DNA from 3 places in the Pseudomonas sp. LS2P72 genome. Region 2 is predicted to be linked to each of the others. Evidence: predicted binding sites of a transcription regulator. Region 2 holds the regulator's gene; each other region holds the start of a gene.
What was found. Region 2 encodes sigma-54, which starts transcription at its own class of promoters, with help from an activator protein. Its sites were predicted from a motif close to ANTGGCATNNANNTTGCTNT; they were not measured.
Positions count from the first base shown of each region.

Region 1: the regulator sigma-54 is predicted to act here: its motif matches at 1,577-1,596, upstream of ACYZUA_RS10300 (flagellar basal body rod protein FlgF).
Region 3: the regulator sigma-54 is predicted to act here: its motif matches at 3,844-3,863, upstream of flhA (flagellar biosynthesis protein FlhA).

Region 1 is NZ_CM142708.1:2,224,165-2,229,912, forward strand. It holds gene ACYZUA_RS10295 (sigma-54-dependent transcriptional regulator) at 1-1,288, shown strand, start outside; gene ACYZUA_RS10300 (flagellar basal body rod protein FlgF) at 1,651-2,391, shown strand; gene flgG (flagellar basal-body rod protein FlgG) at 2,437-3,222, shown strand; gene flgH (flagellar basal body L-ring protein FlgH) at 3,275-3,970, shown strand; gene ACYZUA_RS10315 (flagellar basal body P-ring protein FlgI) at 3,998-5,086, shown strand; gene flgJ (flagellar assembly peptidoglycan hydrolase FlgJ) at 5,098-5,748, shown strand, end outside.
Region 2 is NZ_CM142708.1:5,936,702-5,942,449, reverse strand. It holds gene rapZ (RNase adapter RapZ) at 1-728, opposite strand, end outside; gene ptsN (PTS IIA-like nitrogen regulatory protein PtsN) at 731-1,195, opposite strand; gene hpf (ribosome hibernation-promoting factor, HPF/YfiA family) at 1,208-1,516, opposite strand; gene ACYZUA_RS27315 (RNA polymerase factor sigma-54) at 1,591-3,084, opposite strand; gene lptB (LPS export ABC transporter ATP-binding protein) at 3,269-3,994, opposite strand; gene lptA (lipopolysaccharide transport periplasmic protein LptA) at 3,994-4,542, opposite strand; gene lptC (LPS export ABC transporter periplasmic protein LptC) at 4,529-5,101, opposite strand; gene ACYZUA_RS27295 (KdsC family phosphatase) at 5,109-5,633, opposite strand; gene ACYZUA_RS27290 (KpsF/GutQ family sugar-phosphate isomerase) at 5,633-5,748, opposite strand, start outside.
Region 3 is NZ_CM142708.1:2,258,318-2,264,065, reverse strand. It holds gene fleN (flagellar synthesis regulator FleN) at 1-239, opposite strand, end outside; gene flhF (flagellar biosynthesis protein FlhF) at 356-1,684, opposite strand; gene flhA (flagellar biosynthesis protein FlhA) at 1,696-3,825, opposite strand; gene flhB (flagellar biosynthesis protein FlhB) at 4,080-5,219, opposite strand; gene fliR (flagellar biosynthetic protein FliR) at 5,223-5,748, opposite strand, start outside.

The DNA of each region.
Region 1 (5,748 bases), 2.7 Mb from region 2:
GTTTCCGGTGCTGTCGATCGACATGGGCGGTTCGATCGTCGCGGCCAACCGTGCGGCGGCGCAGTTGCTCGGCGTGCGGGTGGACGAGGTGCCGGGGATTCCGCTGTCGCGTTACGCCGAGGATTTCGACTTGCCGGAACTGGTGCGCGCCAACAAGTCGCGGATCAACGGCTTGCGGGTGAAGGTAAAAGGTGACGTGTTTCTCGCCGACATCGCACCACTGCAATCGGAACATGACGACAGCGAAGCCATGGCCGGCGCAGTGCTCACCTTACATCGCGCCGACCGGGTCGGTGAGCGCATCTATAACGTGCGCAAGCAGGAGCTGCGCGGTTTCGACAGTATTTTCCAAAGCTCGAAGGTGATGGCCGCGGTGGTGCGCGAAGCACGACGCATGGCGCCGCTGGATGCGCCGCTATTAATAGAAGGTGAAACCGGTACGGGTAAAGAGTTGTTGGCGCGCGCCTGCCACTTGGCCAGTCCGCGGGGGCAGTCACCGTTGATGGCGCTCAACTGCGCCGGTCTGCCGGAATCCATGGCTGAGACGGAGCTGTTCGGCTACGGCCCCGGCGCTTTCGAAGGGGCGCGGGCTGAAGGCAAACTCGGTCTGCTGGAGCTGACGTCGGGCGGTACGCTGTTTCTCGATGGCGTCGGGGAAATGAGCCCGCGCCTACAGGTGAAATTGCTGCGTTTCCTGCAGGACGGTTGCTTTCGTCGTGTGGGCAGCGATGAAGAGGTTTATCTGGATGTACGCGTGATCTGCGCGACGCAGGTCGACCTCTCGGAATTGTGCGCACGAGGCGAATTTCGTCAGGATTTGTATCACCGTTTGAACGTGCTTTCACTGCACATCCCGCCACTGCGCGAATGCCTGGATGGTTTGACGCCGCTGGTGGAACACTTCCTCGATCAGGCCAGTCGACAGATCGGTTGCCCGCTGCCGAAACTGGCGCCTGCGGCGATGGAGCGGCTCAGTCACTACCACTGGCCGGGCAACGTCCGGCAACTGGAAAACGTGTTGTTCCAGGCGGTGTCCTTGTGCGAGGGCGGGACCGTCAAGGCCGAACATATTCGCCTGCCGGACTACGGCGTGCGTCAGCCGCTTGGCGATTTCTCGCTTGAGGGCGGGTTGGACGAGATTGTTGGGCGCTTTGAGAAAGCGGTGCTGGAGCGTTTGTATTCCGAGCACCCGAGCAGTCGACAGCTGGGTAAGCGGCTGGGGGTTTCGCATACGACCATTGCCAATAAGTTGCGTGAGTACGAAGTCGGCAAAGACCCACAAAGCTAACAGCAACACTGTGGTGGGGAGCGCCTTTGTGGCGAGGGGATTTATCCCCGTTGGGTGGCGAAGCCGCCCCCGCTTTTTTTTCAGCATTACCACGCAAACAGGTTTTGCGACTGCTGCGCAGCCGAACGGGGATAAACCCCCTCGCCACAGGTTCTCCATCAACTTCAAAAAACGGGATTGCCGCCTAGCGGCATAACACCGCCGGTTTTTCGACTTCCACACATCTCAAATTTTCCCTCGCTATCCCCCAAGTCCTCTGTATGCCGGGCCCTGCGCCGCCAGAAAAAAGTTGGTCTGCAAATTGCTTATGGCTCAGCAGTACAGCGGTGGACGGCAAACGTCCGGCATGCAGAGGAAAGAGTGTGGACAAGTACCTTTATGTGGCAATGACCGGCGCCAGCCAGAATGCACTGGCGCAGAAGGCTCATGCGAACAACCTGGCGAACATCTCCACCAACGGTTTCCAGAAAGACCTGGAGCAGGCGCGTTCGATGCCGGTGTTCGGTGACAGCTTTCCGGCGCGTGCGTTTGCCTTGTCCGAACGTCCGGCCACCGACTTCTCCCCTGGCGCATTGGTGGAAACCGGTCGCGACCTCGATGTCGCGGTGCAAGGCAATGGCTGGATCGCCGTGCAGAACCCTGACGGCGGCGAAAGCTACGTGCGCACCGGCAGCCTGAACGTCGACGCCCTGGGCGTGCTGCGGGCCGGCAACGGTATGCCGGTGATGGGCAATGGCGGGCCGATTGCCGTGCCGCCCGAGCAGCAAATCGAAGTGGGCGAGGACGGCACCATCAGCATTCGTGCGATGGGCGAAGGTCCTCGTGTGATGGCGGAAGTCGACCGCATCAAGCTGGTTAATCCTGACTTCAAGAACATGACCAAAGGCCTGGACGGTTCGATCCACACCAAGGACGGCAAGCCGGCGCAGGCCGATGCCGACGTCAAACTGGTGTCCGGTTTTCTTGAGTCGAGCAACGTCAACGCCGTGGAAGAGATGACCTCGGTGCTGGCCCTGGCCAAGCAGTTCGAACTGCACATCAAGATGATGAACACCGCCAAAGAAGACGACCAGGCCATGGCTCGGGTCTTGCAGATCAGCTAATTATCAGAACGTCGCGCCGTAAAACAGGCGCACGAGGAGAATCGAATGCTTCCGGCTCTATGGGTTGCCAAAACAGGTCTGTCCGCCCAGGACACCAACCTGACGACCATTTCCAACAACCTGGCCAACGTGTCGACCACGGGTTTCAAACGTGACCGCGCCGAGTTCCAGGACCTGCTGTACCAGATCAAACGCCAGCCAGGCGCCCAGTCGACCCAAGACAGTGAACTGCCGTCGGGTCTGCAATTGGGTACCGGTGTGCGCATTGTCGGCACCCAGAAAAACTTCACCGCCGGCAGCCTGCAAACCACCGAGCAGCCGTTGGATATGGCCATCGACGGTCGCGGTTTCTTCCAGATTCTGCAACCGGACGGCACGACGTCCTACACCCGTGACGGTACGTTCCACCTGGACTCCAACGGTCAGATCGTGAACGCCAGCGGCTTCGCCCTGGAACCGGCCATTGTCATCCCGAACGATGCCCAGACCTTCACGGTCGGTCGCGACGGCACCGTGTCCATCACCGTTACCGGCAACCCGGCCTCCCAGGTGATCGGCAACCTGCAAACCGCCGACTTCATCAACCCGGCCGGTCTGCAAGCCGTGGGCAACAACCTGTTCCTGGAAACCGCGGCCAGCGGCGCGCCGCAAGTCGGCACCCCGGGCCTGGCCGGTTTCGGCACCACGCTGCAGAACACCCTGGAAACCTCGAACGTCAGCACCGTTGAAGAGATGGTCAACATGATCACCACTCAGCGCGCTTACGAGATGAACTCCAAGGTGATCTCCACCGCCGACCAGATGCTCTCGTTCGTAACGCAGAATCTGTAATCAAGTCTATGAGGCGACCATGAGGTCGCCTGCAACACCGTGAGGTAGGGTCATGAATCGCTTTGTATCTGTTCTGGCACTGAGTGCGGCCGTCGTGCTCGCGGGCTGCGTTGCCCCGCCGCCCAAGCCCAATGACCCTTACTACGCCCCGGTGTTGCCGCGCACGCCATTGCCGGCTGCCGCCAATAACGGCTCGATCTACCAGGCCGGTTTCGAACAGAACCTGTACAGCGACCGCAAGGCGTTCCGGGTCGGTGACATCATCACCATCACCCTGAACGAACGCACCCAGGCCAGCAAAAACGCCAACTCGCAAATTGGCAAGAACAGCAAGACCGACATCGGCCTGAGCTCGTTTTTCGGTGGCGGCCTGAGCACCAGTGATCCAGTGGGCAGCGGTAGCCTGAGTCTGGACGTCGGTTACGAAGGTGACCGCGCCACCAAGGGCGACAGCAAATCCGGCCAGAGCAACAGCCTGACCGGTTCGATCACCGTGACCGTCGCTGATGTGTTGCCCAACGGCATCATCGCCGTGCGCGGCGAGAAGTGGCTGACCCTCAACACCGGCGATGAGCTGGTGCGGATTGCCGGTATGGTTCGATCCGATGACATCGCCACCGATAACACTGTGTCGTCGACCCGCGTCGCCGATGCGCGCATCACCTATTCGGGCACCGGTGCATTTGCCGATGCGAGTCAGCCAGGCTGGTTCGACCGTTTCTTCCTCAGCCCGCTGTTCCCTTTCTAGGTGGCTACGTTGAATCTTAAACACCTGATGGTGGCCGCCCTGATGCTATCCGCAGCGTTCAACGCTCAAGCCGAGCGGCTGAAGGATATCGCCAGTATTTCCGGCGTGCGGTCCAACCAATTGATCGGCTACGGCCTGGTGGTCGGGCTTAACGGTACCGGCGACCAGACGACGCAAACCCCGTTCACCTTGCAGACCTTCAACAACATGCTCTCGCAGTTCGGCATCAAGGTGCCGCCGGGTTCGGGCAACGTGCAGTTGAAGAACGTCGCGGCGGTGTCGATCAGTGCTGATTTGCCGGCGTTCGCCAAGCCAGGGCAACAGGTCGACATCACCGTATCGTCCATCGGTAACTCCAAGAGTCTGCGCGGCGGCACCTTGCTGCTGACGCCGCTCAAGGGGATCGACGGCAATGTCTATGCGGTCGCTCAGGGCAACCTGGTGGTCGGCGGTTTTGATGCCGAAGGTCGCGACGGTTCGAAGATCACTGTCAACGTTCCGTCGGCCGGTCGTATCCCGGGCGGTGCGTCGGTTGAACGTTCGGTGCCGAGCGGTTTCAACCAGGGCAACAGCCTGACCCTGAACCTCAATCGTTCGGACTTCACCACGGCCAAGCGCATCGTCGACAAAATCAACAATATGCTCGGCCCTGGCGTCGCCCAGGCCATCGACGGCGGCTCGATTCGCGTCAGTGCGCCACTCGATCCGAGTCAGCGCGTCGACTATTTGTCGATCATCGAGAACCTTGAAGTCGACCCGGGTCAGGCGGTGGCGAAAGTCATCATCAACTCGCGGACCGGCACCATCGTGATCGGCCAGAACGTCAAGGTTTCCCCGGCCGCCGTGACCCACGGCAGCCTGACCGTGACCATTACCGAAGACCCGATCGTCAGCCAGCCCGGCCCTCTGTCCAATGGGCAGACGGCGGTCGTGCCGCGCTCGCGGGTCAATGCCCAGCAGGAAGCCAAGCCGATGTTCAAGTTCGGTCCGGGTACCACCCTCGACGAAATCGTGCGTGCGGTGAACCAGGTCGGCGCGGCGCCGGGTGACTTGATGGCGATCCTCGAAGCACTGAAACAGGCCGGCGCGTTGCAAGCCGACCTGATCGTGATCTGAGGACGGCGACCATGGATATGCGCAAGGGCGGATTGGGGGTCAACAGCAACGATTCGGGTTCCTATTCGGATCTCAATCGCTTGAACCAGCTCAAGGTCGGCGACAAGGACAGTGACGCGAACATGCGCAAGGTGGCGCAGGAATTCGAGTCGCTGTTCCTCGGTGAAATGCTCAAGTCCATGCGCTCGGCCACCGACGCGCTGGGCCAGGACAATCCGCTCAACACGCCGGCAGCCAAGCAATACCAGGAAATGTACGACCAGCAGTTGGCCGTTTCCATGTCCCGTGAAGGTGGCGGTATTGGTCTGGCTGACGTGCTGATGCGTCAGATGTCGAAGAACAAACCGCTGGCCCCAGGCGAGGCCGCTGCCGCGTCAGCCGCCAAGCAAGCGGCCGCGAAAGCCGCCGTGGAAACCCCGATTGCCGCCGGTACGGTCGCCACCAACGGGCCGCTGTCGCGCCTCAATGGCGAGCGTCCGTTGTGGGCTTCGCGCTCGGTGAAGTCGTCGGTCAGTACGGGCGAGGGCGCTCATCGCAATGACATGGCGCTGATCAATCAGCGACGTCTGGCGCTGCCGCCGAAACTGGCCGACCGCTTGCTCGCAGGGCTGGTGCCGTCGGCATCGACCACTGCCGCGACCGCCGCGACGGCGCAGAACAAC
Region 2 (5,748 bases):
CGGTTGCTGGCGGCAAAGCGGGGTAGCCACTTGAGCAAGTATGCGGAAATGTCCTGGAACATCTCTTCGACGTCCGGCTGTGCCGCCAGATACTCGATAACCGGTTGATCAAGCCCGGATTGATCGCGCAACTCTGGCTTCCAATAGGGATTCGGCAGGCAACGCACGTCAAACACCAGATCGGCGTCCACCGGCATGCCACGCTTGAAGCCGAAAGACTCCACCAGGAACGCCGTGCCGGGTTCCGGCTGGTTCAGCAGGCGCAACTTGATGGTATCTCGCAGCTGATACAGGTTCAGGTTGGTGGTGTTTACTTTGAGATCGGCGAGGTCGGCAATCGGCCCGAGCAGGGCGGTCTCATCGTTGATGGCCTCGGCCAGCGAGCGATTGGCATTACTCAGCGGGTGACGACGGCGGGTTTCCGAGAAACGTTTGAGCAAGGTTTCTTCGTCGGCGTCCAGATAAAGCACATCACACTGGATGTGCCGGCTGCGCACTTCTTCCAGCAGTTCGGGAAACCGCGACAAGTGGCTCGGCAAGTTGCGCGCATCGATGGATACGGCAACCAGCGGTTGTGCCAGCTCGGTATGAATCAACGCGCGTTCGGCCAGTTCCGGCAGCAGGCCGGCGGGCAGGTTGTCGATGCAGTAGTAGCCGTTGTCCTCGAGAACATCGAGTGCGGTACTTTTACCTGAGCCGGAGCGGCCACTGACGATGATCAAGCGCATGATTAATGACCGTTTTGCTCGTCCAGGACAACCTGATACAAGGCTTCATTGCTCGGGGCGCTGCGCAGTTTTTCGCGCACTTCCTTGCGGTCGAGCATGCTGGCGATCTGGCGCAGTAACTCCAGGTGCGCATCGGTAGCGGCTTCCGGGACCAGCAGAACGAACAGCAGGTCAACCGGGGCGCCGTCGATTGCGTCGAAATCGATGGGTGCATCAAGGTGCATCAGGGCGCTGATGGGCGAGGTGCAGCCCTTCAGGCGGCAATGGGGGATGGCGATGCCGTTGCCAAAACCGGTTGAACCGAGTTTTTCACGGGCAATCAGAGCCTCGAAGACATCTTGCATCTCCAGATCCGGCACTTCTTTGTGGATAAGGTTGGCAATTTGCTCGAGGGCTTTCTTTTTACTGCCGCCCGGCACGTTCACGAGGGAACGGCCGGGGGTCAGGATGCTTTCAAGTCGGATCATGGGTTGGGAGTGTTAACGACCGGTCGCGCCCTGGAGGAGGCTTTGGGTCTTTTCCTTATGCTTTTTGAGTTGTTTATCCAGCTTGTCGGTCAGTGCGTCGATCGCCGCGTACATATCGGTATGCTCCGCGTTTGCGACCACTTCATTGCCGGGAATATGCAGCGTGGCTTCGATTTTCTGCTTGAGCTTCTCGACCGTCATCGTGACCTGCACGTTGGTGATCTTGTCGAAATGCCTCTCTAATCGTTCGAGTTTTTCGCCGATGTAGGTGCGAAGAGGTTCGGTCACTTCCAGTTGGTGTCCACTGATGTTGACTTGCATACAGCTTCTCCTTCGTTGCCAGTGCATAAAGCGGCAGGCAGAAATGCCTGCCACTGGAACGCTGTGGCGTGGCTCTACATCAACCGCTTGCGTTCGCTCGAAGGCGCGATCCCGAGGGATTCGCGGTACTTGGCGACGGTGCGGCGAGCCACCTGAATGCCTTGTGCCTCCAGTAAACCAGCGATCTTGCTGTCACTCAACGGCTTTTTCTGATTTTCCGCGGCAACCAGTTTTTTGATGATCGCGCGGATCGCCGTGGACGAGCATTCACCGCCCTCGGAGGTGCTGACATGGCTGGAGAAAAAGTATTTCAGTTCATATATGCCCCGAGGGGTATGCATGAATTTTTGCGTGGTCACCCGTGAAATCGTCGACTCGTGCATGCCCACCGCTTCGGCGATGTCATGCAGGACCAGCGGTTTCATGGCCTCGTCGCCGTATTCAAGAAAGCCGCGCTGATGCTCGACGATTTGAGTGGCGACTTTCATCAGGGTTTCGTTGCGGCTTTGCAGGCTCTTGATGAACCAGCGGGCTTCTTGCAACTGATTGCGCATGAAGGTGTTGTCGGCGCTGGTGTCGGCGCGGCGCACGAAACCGGCGTATTGAGCGTTGACCCGCAGTCGTGGCACGGATTCCTGGTTCAGCTCCACCAGCCAACGCTCGTTGTCCTTGCGTACGATCACGTCGGGAACGACGTATTCGGCTTCGCCGGACTCGATTTGCGAGCCTGGGCGCGGGTTGAGGCTCTGCACCAGTTCAATAACCTGGCGCAGTTCGTCTTCCTTGAGCTTCATGCGACGCATCAGTTGGCTGTAGTCGCGGCTGCCGAGCAGATCGATGTAATCGGTGACCAGGCGTTTGGCCTCGACCAGCCAAGGCGTCTTGGCGGGCAACTGGCGCAATTGCAGCAGCAGGCATTCGCCCAGGTTGCGTGCGCCGATGCCAGCGGGTTCGAATTGCTGGATGCGGTGCAGGACGGCTTCGATTTCGTCCAGTTCGATGTCCAGTTCCGGATCGAAGGCTTCGAGAATCTCCTCGAGGGTTTCGTCCAGGTAGCCCTGATTGTTGATGCAGTCGATCAGGGTCACGGCGATCAGTCGATCGGTGTCGGACATCGGAGCCAGGTTCAGTTGCCACAGCAGGTGGCTTTGCAGGCTTTCGCCGGCCGATGTCCGGGTGGTGAAGTCCCACTCGTCGTCATCGTTGCTCGGCAGGCTGCTGGCGCTGGTCTGGTAGACGTCTTCCCACGCGGTATCCACGGGCAGTTCGTTGGGGATGCGCTCGTTCCAGTCGCCTTCCTCGAGGTTATCAACCGTCGGGGCGGTTTCCTGGTAGGAGGGTTCCTGAATGTCGACGTTGGGTTGCTGTTCGGCTTTGTCGGCCAAGGGGTCGGCGTTATCGAAGTCGTCGCCTTCTTCCTGGCGTTCGAGCATCGGATTGGACTCCAGGGCCTCCTGGATTTCCTGTTGCAGGTCCAGGGTCGACAATTGGAGCAGGCGGATGGCCTGTTGCAGCTGCGGTGTCATCGTCAGCTGCTGGCCCATTCTCAAGACTAGCGATGGTTTCATGGCAGGGGCTTAACACCTTATTCGCCGGCGCACATGCGCCATCCACTACAGGGCGCCGGAGCGCCAAACATAAGCAAATTATATGCCCGAAACTGCAGCGTTTGCCTAGAGCGCTGTAACAATAAAAAAATATTGATTTTTTATTGAGACAAGCGCCCGGGCAACCAGCCAGACACCTCAGTGCTTACAGGCGGAACTCATGGCCCAGATACACTTCCTTGACCAGGTCGTTGGCCAGGATGGTGGCAGAGTCGCCTTCGGCGATCAGTTGGCCATCGTTGACGATGTAGGCGGTTTCGCAGATATCCAGGGTTTCACGGACGTTGTGGTCAGTGATCAGCACGCCAATGCCCTTGGCCTTGAGGTGGTAGATGATCTGTTTGATATCGCCCACCGAAATCGGGTCCACGCCAGCGAAAGGTTCGTCGAGCAGGATGAATTTCGGGTTGGTAGCCAGGGCCCGGGCAATTTCCACGCGGCGGCGTTCACCACCGGACAGGCTCATCCCGAGGCTGTCGCGGATGTGGCTGATGTGGAATTCCTGCAGCAGGCTTTCCAACTCTTTGCGACGGCCGGCCTTGTCGAGTTCCTTGCGGGTCTCGAGGATCGCCATGATGTTGTCGGCTACCGAGAGTTTGCGGAAGATCGATGCTTCTTGCGGAAGATAGCCGATACCGGCCTTCGCACGACCGTGCATAGGCTGGTGGCTGACATCCAGGTCGTCAATCAGTACGCGGCCCTGATCGGCCTGTACCAGGCCGACAATCATGTAAAAGCAGGTGGTCTTGCCAGCGCCGTTGGGACCTAGCAGGCCGACAATCTGACCGCTGTCGATCGACAGACTGACGTCACGCACGACCTGGCGGCTCTTGTAGCTCTTGGCCAGATGCTGAGCTTTCAGAGTTGCCATTACTGGGCCTTTTGCTCGTCGGTTTTCTTCTTCGGCTGGATCACCATGTCGATGCGCGGGCGCGACTCGGTGACCTTGTTGCCCGTCGCGCGACCGGCGCTCGCAAGCTTTTTCACCGTGTCGTAGACGATTTTCTCGCCTTGGGTGACGTTGTTGTCCTTGTCGATGACTTTGGCACGATCGATCAACACGACGCGGTTTTGCGATGCGTGGTACTGGATGGTCACTCCGTAGCCCTGAACCGGCTTGGTGTCGCCAGCCGTCTGCATCTGCTCGAAGTAGGCCAGATTGCCCACCGAAGTCACCACGTCGATGTCGCCGGCCGGGGTGCGGGTGATGGTCACAGTATTGCCTTTAACAATCATCGAGCCCTGGGTAATGATCACGTCACCTTTATAGGTGGCAACACCATTCTTGTCGTCCAGTTGGGCGTCGTCGGCCTGGATGCGGATAGGCTGCTCTTGATCGTTCGGCAGAGCCCAGGCGCTCACGCTTCCCAGTGCTGCGCTCAGACCGAGCAAAATAGGGAGGGTTTTAACGAGCCTCATACTGTCCTCTTACGTTAGATAGCAGGTGTATCCTGCTTTCTTTCAAATACGCTTTCATTCCCTTGCCAGTCGACACACCACCAGCGCCGTCGATTCTAACGGGTTGCTCGGTCTGCGCATATTGCCGCTGCGGGAACACTGTCATGCGGGTGGTGGTAATCAGGGTCTTGCGGTTTTTCTCGTCGAAACGCGTGATGCGCACCGAGTCAATCAGTTCGACCTGAGTGCCGTCGGGATTCACTTCGCCGTGCTCGCTCTGGACATGCCACGGAAACTCGGTGCCGCGGAACAGGTTCAGGTCGGGATTGGTCAGCAGCGTCACTTCGGTGGCTTTCAGGTGTTCAACCTTGTCGGACGTCATTTCGTATTGCAGTTTGCCGTCCGGCAGGAATTGCACGCTGTGGGCGTTGATCGCGTAATAGTCGATCGCGGTTTCATCGATCTTTGCCACCGGCTGGTCGAGAAAGCGTTCCGGGCTGATGTTCCAGTAGCCGACCGCCGCGAATATCGCTGCGATGCAACCGAACACCAGGAATTTGCGAATCTTTTTGCTCAGCATAGTTGGCTCACAGGTACGCGGCGTTTGCCGCATCGAGGCGGCCCTGCGCGTGCAGGATCAATTCGCAGAATTCGCGAGCGGCACCCTCGCCGCCGCGGGCCTGGGTGATGCCGTGGGCGTGTTCACGGACGAAACTGGCAGCGCTTGCCACCGCCATGCCCAGGCCTACGCGGCGAATCACCGGCAGGTCCGGCAGGTCGTCGCCGAGGTAGGCGACTTGCTCATAGCTTAGGTTGAGTTGGGCAAGAAGCTCGTCGAGCACCACCAGTTTGTCTTCGCGCCCCTGGTACACATGTGGAATACCGAGGTTCTTCGCTCGTCGCTCGACCACCGGGGTCTTGCGGCCGCTGATGATAGCGGTCTGCACGCCGGCTGCCATCAACATCTTGATGCCTTGGCCGTCGAGGGTGTTGAACGTCTTGAATTCGCTGCCGTCTTCGAGGAAGTACAGGCGTCCGTCGGTCAGTACGCCATCGACGTCGAAAACCGCCAGTTTGATGTTCTTGCCGCGTTGCAGCAGGTCGGTGCTCATTACATTACTCCTGCACGCAGCAGGTCGGACAGGTTGAAGGCGCCGATCGGACGGTCCTCCTTGTCCACCACTACCAGCGCGTTGATTCGATGGTCTTCCATGATTTTCAGGGCTT
Region 3 (5,748 bases), 2.7 Mb from region 2:
CCTTGCAACAGTACGTCGCGCAGCTCGCAGCGGCCTTCGATCACGTCGGCCAAAGTACGTTTGGGTGTCAGTCCCAGCAGGACGTCGACGTTCGCCAGCCCCAGATCAGCGTCCAGCAGCATGACGCGCCGGCCGAGCTCCGCTAGAGCCAGGGACAAGTTCACTGACACGTTAGTCTTCCCGACGCCACCTTTGCCGCCGGTCACCGCGATCACCTGTACGGGATGCATGCTGCCCATGAATTTTCTTTACCTTGTCTTACTTAGACGGAGGCCACATTACTGGCTGCGCGTTCACGAACTGAACAATGCATGGCAGACCATCGATGTAGGTACAAAAACTGTTCATTAATACCTCAGCCGACCTGCTTGGTCGGGCTGTGGTAAATATCAGCGAACATGTCAGCCATGGCTTCTTCGCTGGGTTCTTCTTGCATTTGCACGCTGACGGCGCGACTGACCAACTGATGACGACGCGGTAGATGCAAATCATCCGGAATCCGCGGGCCATCGGTCAGGTAAGCCACCGGCAATTCATGACTGATGGCCAGGCTCAACACCTCGCCCAGACTTGCCGTTTCATCCAGTTTAGTCAGGATGCAGCCAGCGAGCCCACAACGCTTGTAACTGTGATAAGCGGCCGTTAGAACCTGTTTCTGGCTGGTGGTTGCCAACACCAGATAATTTTTCGATTTGATGCCACGACCGGCCAGGCTTTCGAGCTGCATGCGCAGTGCCGGATCGCTGGCCTGAAGGCCCGCGGTATCGATCAGCACCACGCGTTTGCGCAGCAAAGGCTCCAGCGCCTGAACCAGCGATTGGCCCGGATCGACATGCGTCACCGACACATTGAGGATCCGGCCCAAGGTCTTGAGTTGTTCCTGAGCACCAATACGGTAGCTGTCCATGCTGACCAGCGCGATATTCTGCGCGCCGTACTTGAGCACATAGCGGGCCGCGAGTTTGGCCAGCGTGGTGGTCTTGCCCATGCCGGCAGGGCCGACCATGGCAATCACGCCGCCCTCTTCCAGAGGCTCGACTTCCGGTGTGACGATCATCCGCGCCAGGTGTGCCAGCAACATGCGCCAGGCCTGACGAGGTTCTTCAATATCGGTAATCAGCGCGAGCAAATCGCGCGACAACGGGCCGGACAGACCGATGCGTTGCAGGCGACGCCAAAGGTTGGCCTGGGCCGGACGGCTGCCTTGCAGCTGATTCCAGGCCAGGGAGCCGAGTTGCACTTCCATCAGTTCGCGCAGACTGTTGAGTTCGAAACGCATCGAGTCGAACGCCCGCGGGTCGACGCCGCCGGTGGCAGGTGCCGCGGCCGGTGCAGGACGACGGGGTTCGGCGTAGGTCGGCTCGACCAGCGGCTCGGCGGCGGTCAGTGGCAGGCCGGCGAACAACTGGCGATTGGTGGACTTGTCGCTCTCGCCATCGCTGCGCAGGCTCAGTTCGGCCTGGGCGGTGACGATCCGCGATTGGGTCTTGCGCAGCTCGTCTTCGAGTTCCATGTTCGGAACGCGCGGAGCCAGCGCCGATAACTTGTAATCCAGGGCGGCCGTCAGCTCGACACCACCGGCGATCCGACGGTTGCCAATGATGGCGGCATCAGCGCCCAGCTCATCACGAACCAGCTTCATGGCCTGACGCATATCGGCGGCGAAAAAACGCTTAACTTGCATGAACCACTACCTCAGCCGTTGGGCCCTACTGTCGCAACGATGGTCACTTGCTTGTTGTCAGGAATTTCCTGGTAAGCCAACACATGCAAACCCGGGACTGCCAATCGGCCGAATCGCGACAGCATCGCGCGAACCGGACCGGCTACCAGCAGAATCACCGGTTGACCTTGCATTTCCTGACGCTGCGCCGCATCGATCAACGAGCGCTGCAGTTTCTCAGCCATGCTTGGCTCCAGCAGAACGCCCTCTTCCGAGCCTTGTCCTGCCTTCTGAAGACTATTGAGCAATATTTGTTCCAACCTTGGCTCCAGGGTGATCACTGGCAGCTCGGAGTCAGTGCCTACAATGCTTTGGACGATTGCGCGGGATACGCCGACGCGCACCGCGGCCACCAGCGCGGCAGTATCTTGACTCTTGCTGGCATTGTTCGCGATGGCTTCGGCAATGCTGCGAATGTCCCGCACTGGCACCTGTTCGGCCAGCAACGCCTGCAATACTTTGAGCAGCTGCGACAGAGACACCACACCCGGCACCAGTTCTTCGGCCAGTTTTGGTGAGCTTTTGGCCAACAATTGCATGAGTTGCTGCACTTCTTCGTGACCGATCAATTCGCTCGAGTGCTTGTACAGAATTTGGTTCAAGTGGGTTGCCACTACCGTACTGGCATCGACCACGGTGTAACCGAGGGATTGTGCCTGAGCTCGCTGGCTGACTTCGATCCAGACCGCCTCCAGACCGAAAGCCGGATCTTTGGCGGTAATGCCGTTGAGCGTACCGTAGACCTGCCCCGGGTTGATCGCCAGTTCGCGGTCCGGGTAAATCTCCGCTTCGGCGAGGATCACCCCCATCAGGGTCAGGCGATAGGCACTCGGTGCCAGGTCGAGGTTGTCACGGATATGCACGGTCGGCATCAGGAAACCCAGATCCTGGGAGAGCTTCTTGCGCACACCCTTGATCCGCGCCAGCAACTGACCACCCTGATTGCGGTCCACCAGCGGAATCAGCCGGTAGCCGACTTCCAGGCCGATCATGTCGATCGGAGTGACGTCATCCCAGCCAAGCTCCTTGGCTTCCTGAGCGCGAGCCGGCGACGGCAACAGCTCCTGCTGACGCTTGACCTCCTGCAAAGCTTGAACCTTGACCACGTTCTGCTTCTTCCAGAACAGGTACGCGCCGCCGGCCGCCAGGGCCGCCATGCTGAGAAAGGAGAAGTGCGGCATGCCGGGCACCAGGCCCATGACCGCCATAATACCCGCCGCCACTGCCAACGCTTTCGGCGAGGCGAACATCTGGCGATTGATCTGTTTGCCCATGTCTTCCGAGCCGGACGCACGAGTCACCATGATCGCTGCGGCGGTCGACAACAGCAGTGATGGCAATTGCGCCACCAAACCGTCACCGATGGTCAACAAGGCGTACACCCGACCGGCATCGCCGAAGGTCATGCCGTGCTGGAAGATGCCGACCGCCATGCCGCCGATCAGGTTGATGAACAGAATCAGCAGGCCGGCAATGGCGTCACCGCGAACGAACTTGCTGGCGCCGTCCATGGAACCGTAGAACTCCGCCTCTTGGGCGACTTCCGAACGACGGGCCTTGGCCTGAGCCTGATCGATCAGACCAGCGTTGAGGTCGGCGTCGATCGCCATTTGTTTACCGGGCATCGCATCGAGGGTGAAACGCGCGCTCACCTCGGAAATCCGTCCGGCGCCCTTGGTCACCACGACAAAGTTGATGATCATCAAAATCGCGAACACCACGATACCGACCACGTAGTTACCGCCGATCACCACCTCGCCGAAGGCCTGGATCACCTTACCGGCGGCGGCATGACCGTCCTGGCCGTGGAGCATCACCACGCGCGTGGAGGCCACGTTCAGCGCCAGTCGCAGCAACGTCGCCACCAGCAGAATGGTCGGAAACACCGCGAAATCCAGCGGTCGCAACGCGTAAACACAAACCAGCAACACCACGATCGACAAGGCAATGTTGAACGTGAAGAACACGTCCAGCAGGAACGGCGGGATCGGCAACATCATCATCGCCAGCATGACCAGCAGCAACAACGGCACACCCAGATTGCCTCGACTTAAGTCGGCAACGTTTGTGCGAGCACTGTTGAGTAACTGAGAGCGATCCACCGGTATTCCCCGTTCCTTGAAGCAAACTTTTTGACGCCGAAAGCAGGCGCAGAGCCGCTACTGCAAGAAGCCTTCCAACTTTTGCCGAGGCGGGGAATAGAGGGTTTGGCAGGGGATTTTGTGGCGCTTGAACCGGCCTCATCGCGGGCAAGCCCGGCTCCTACAGGTTTTGCGTCGTGATCGAAATCGCGCATGAAACCAAACCTGTAGGAGCCGGGCTTGCCCGCGATGGCGTCAGCACGACAGCACAGAACTCAGGAATCACGCCGCAAATCCGGCGGGATCGGCAGGTCGTCCTTGAGCGGATCCGGGCGTTTGCCCTTGCCCGCGCGGTGCTGGCGAATCTGGTAGACGTAAGCGAGCACCTGGGCGACGGCAAGGTAAAGCCCGCCGGGAATTTCCTGATCAAGTTCGGTGGAGTAGTAAATCGAACGCGCCAGTGCCGGCGACTCAAGTAGCAGCACTTCGTTGGCCACAGCGATTTCACGGATCTTCAAGGCCAGGAAGTCGTTGCCCTTGGCGACCAGCATCGGCGCCCCACCCTTGTCCGGATCGTACTTGAGCGCTACGGCGTAGTGAGTCGGGTTGGTGATGACCACATCGGCGTCAGGGATCGCCGCCATCATCCGGCGCTGGGACATTTCGCGCTGCAGCTGACGGATCCGTTGTTTAACCTCTGGCTTCCCTTCCTGATCCTTATGCTCGTCACGCACTTCCTGCTTGGTCATCTTCAATTTCTTGATGCTTTCCCAGAGCTGTATCGGCACGTCCACAGCGGCGATGATGATCAGCCCGCAGGCCATCCACAGAGTGCTCCAGCCGACCACTTGCAGGCTGTGAATGATCGCCATGTCCAAGGGTTCATGGGCGATGCGCAGCAGGTCATCGATGTCCGAGGACAACACCGCCAGGGCCACGAACAACACGATGAAAAATTTTGCGAGGGCCTTGAGCAGTTCCGCTATGGCCTTGGACGAGAACATGCGCTTGAGGCCGGCGCCGGGGTTCATTCGGCTGAACTTGGGCGCCATGGAACCCGCTGCGAACAGCCAGCCGCCCAGAGAAACCGGCCCGATCAATGCCGCCAGCAGCAAGGTGATCATCACTGGCTGAATCGCGACGAGGGCAATTTGCCCCGAGTGCAGCAGGTAAGTACCCATGGAACGCTGATCCAGAATCACTTCCCGCGAGAGCGAGAAGTTCATGCGCATCAGCTCCATCAACTCCTGAGCCAGGGCTCCGCCGAAAATCAGCAACCCACCGGCGCCGGCAAGCATGACGGCCAGGGTATTGAGCTCCTTGGAGCGCGCGATCTCGCCCTTCTCGCGAGAGTCCTTCTTGCGCTTCTCGGTGGGGTCTTCTGTTTTGTCCTGACCGCTTTCGCTCTCAGCCATGACTCAGCGCGCCCGTGCCAGTTCGCGTAACAACTGCAAGGCCTCGGAGGCCAGCGGTTGATACTGATTGATAATGTCCGCCAGCCCGACCCAGACGATGAATAGCCCAAGCACCAGCGTCAGCGGGAAGCCGATAGAAAAGATGTTCAGCTGCGGCGCAGCCCGGGTCATCACACCAAAGGCAATGTTGACCACCAGCAACGCAGTGATCGCCGGCAACACCAGCAACAGCGCGGCACCAAGGACCCAGCCGAGCTTGCCGGCCAGCTCCCAGAAATGATTGACCATCAACCCGCTGCCGACCGGCAGCGTGGTGAAGCTTTCGGTGAGGACTTCGAACACCACCAGATGGCCGTTCATGGACAGGAACAACAGCGTCACCAGCATGGTGAAGAACTGCCCGATCACCGCCACCGAAACGCCGTTGGTAGGGTCGACCATCGAAGCAAAGCCCATGCCCATCTGAATCGAGACGATCTGCCCGGCGACCACAAAGGCCTGGAAGAACAGCTGCAAGGAGAAACCCAGC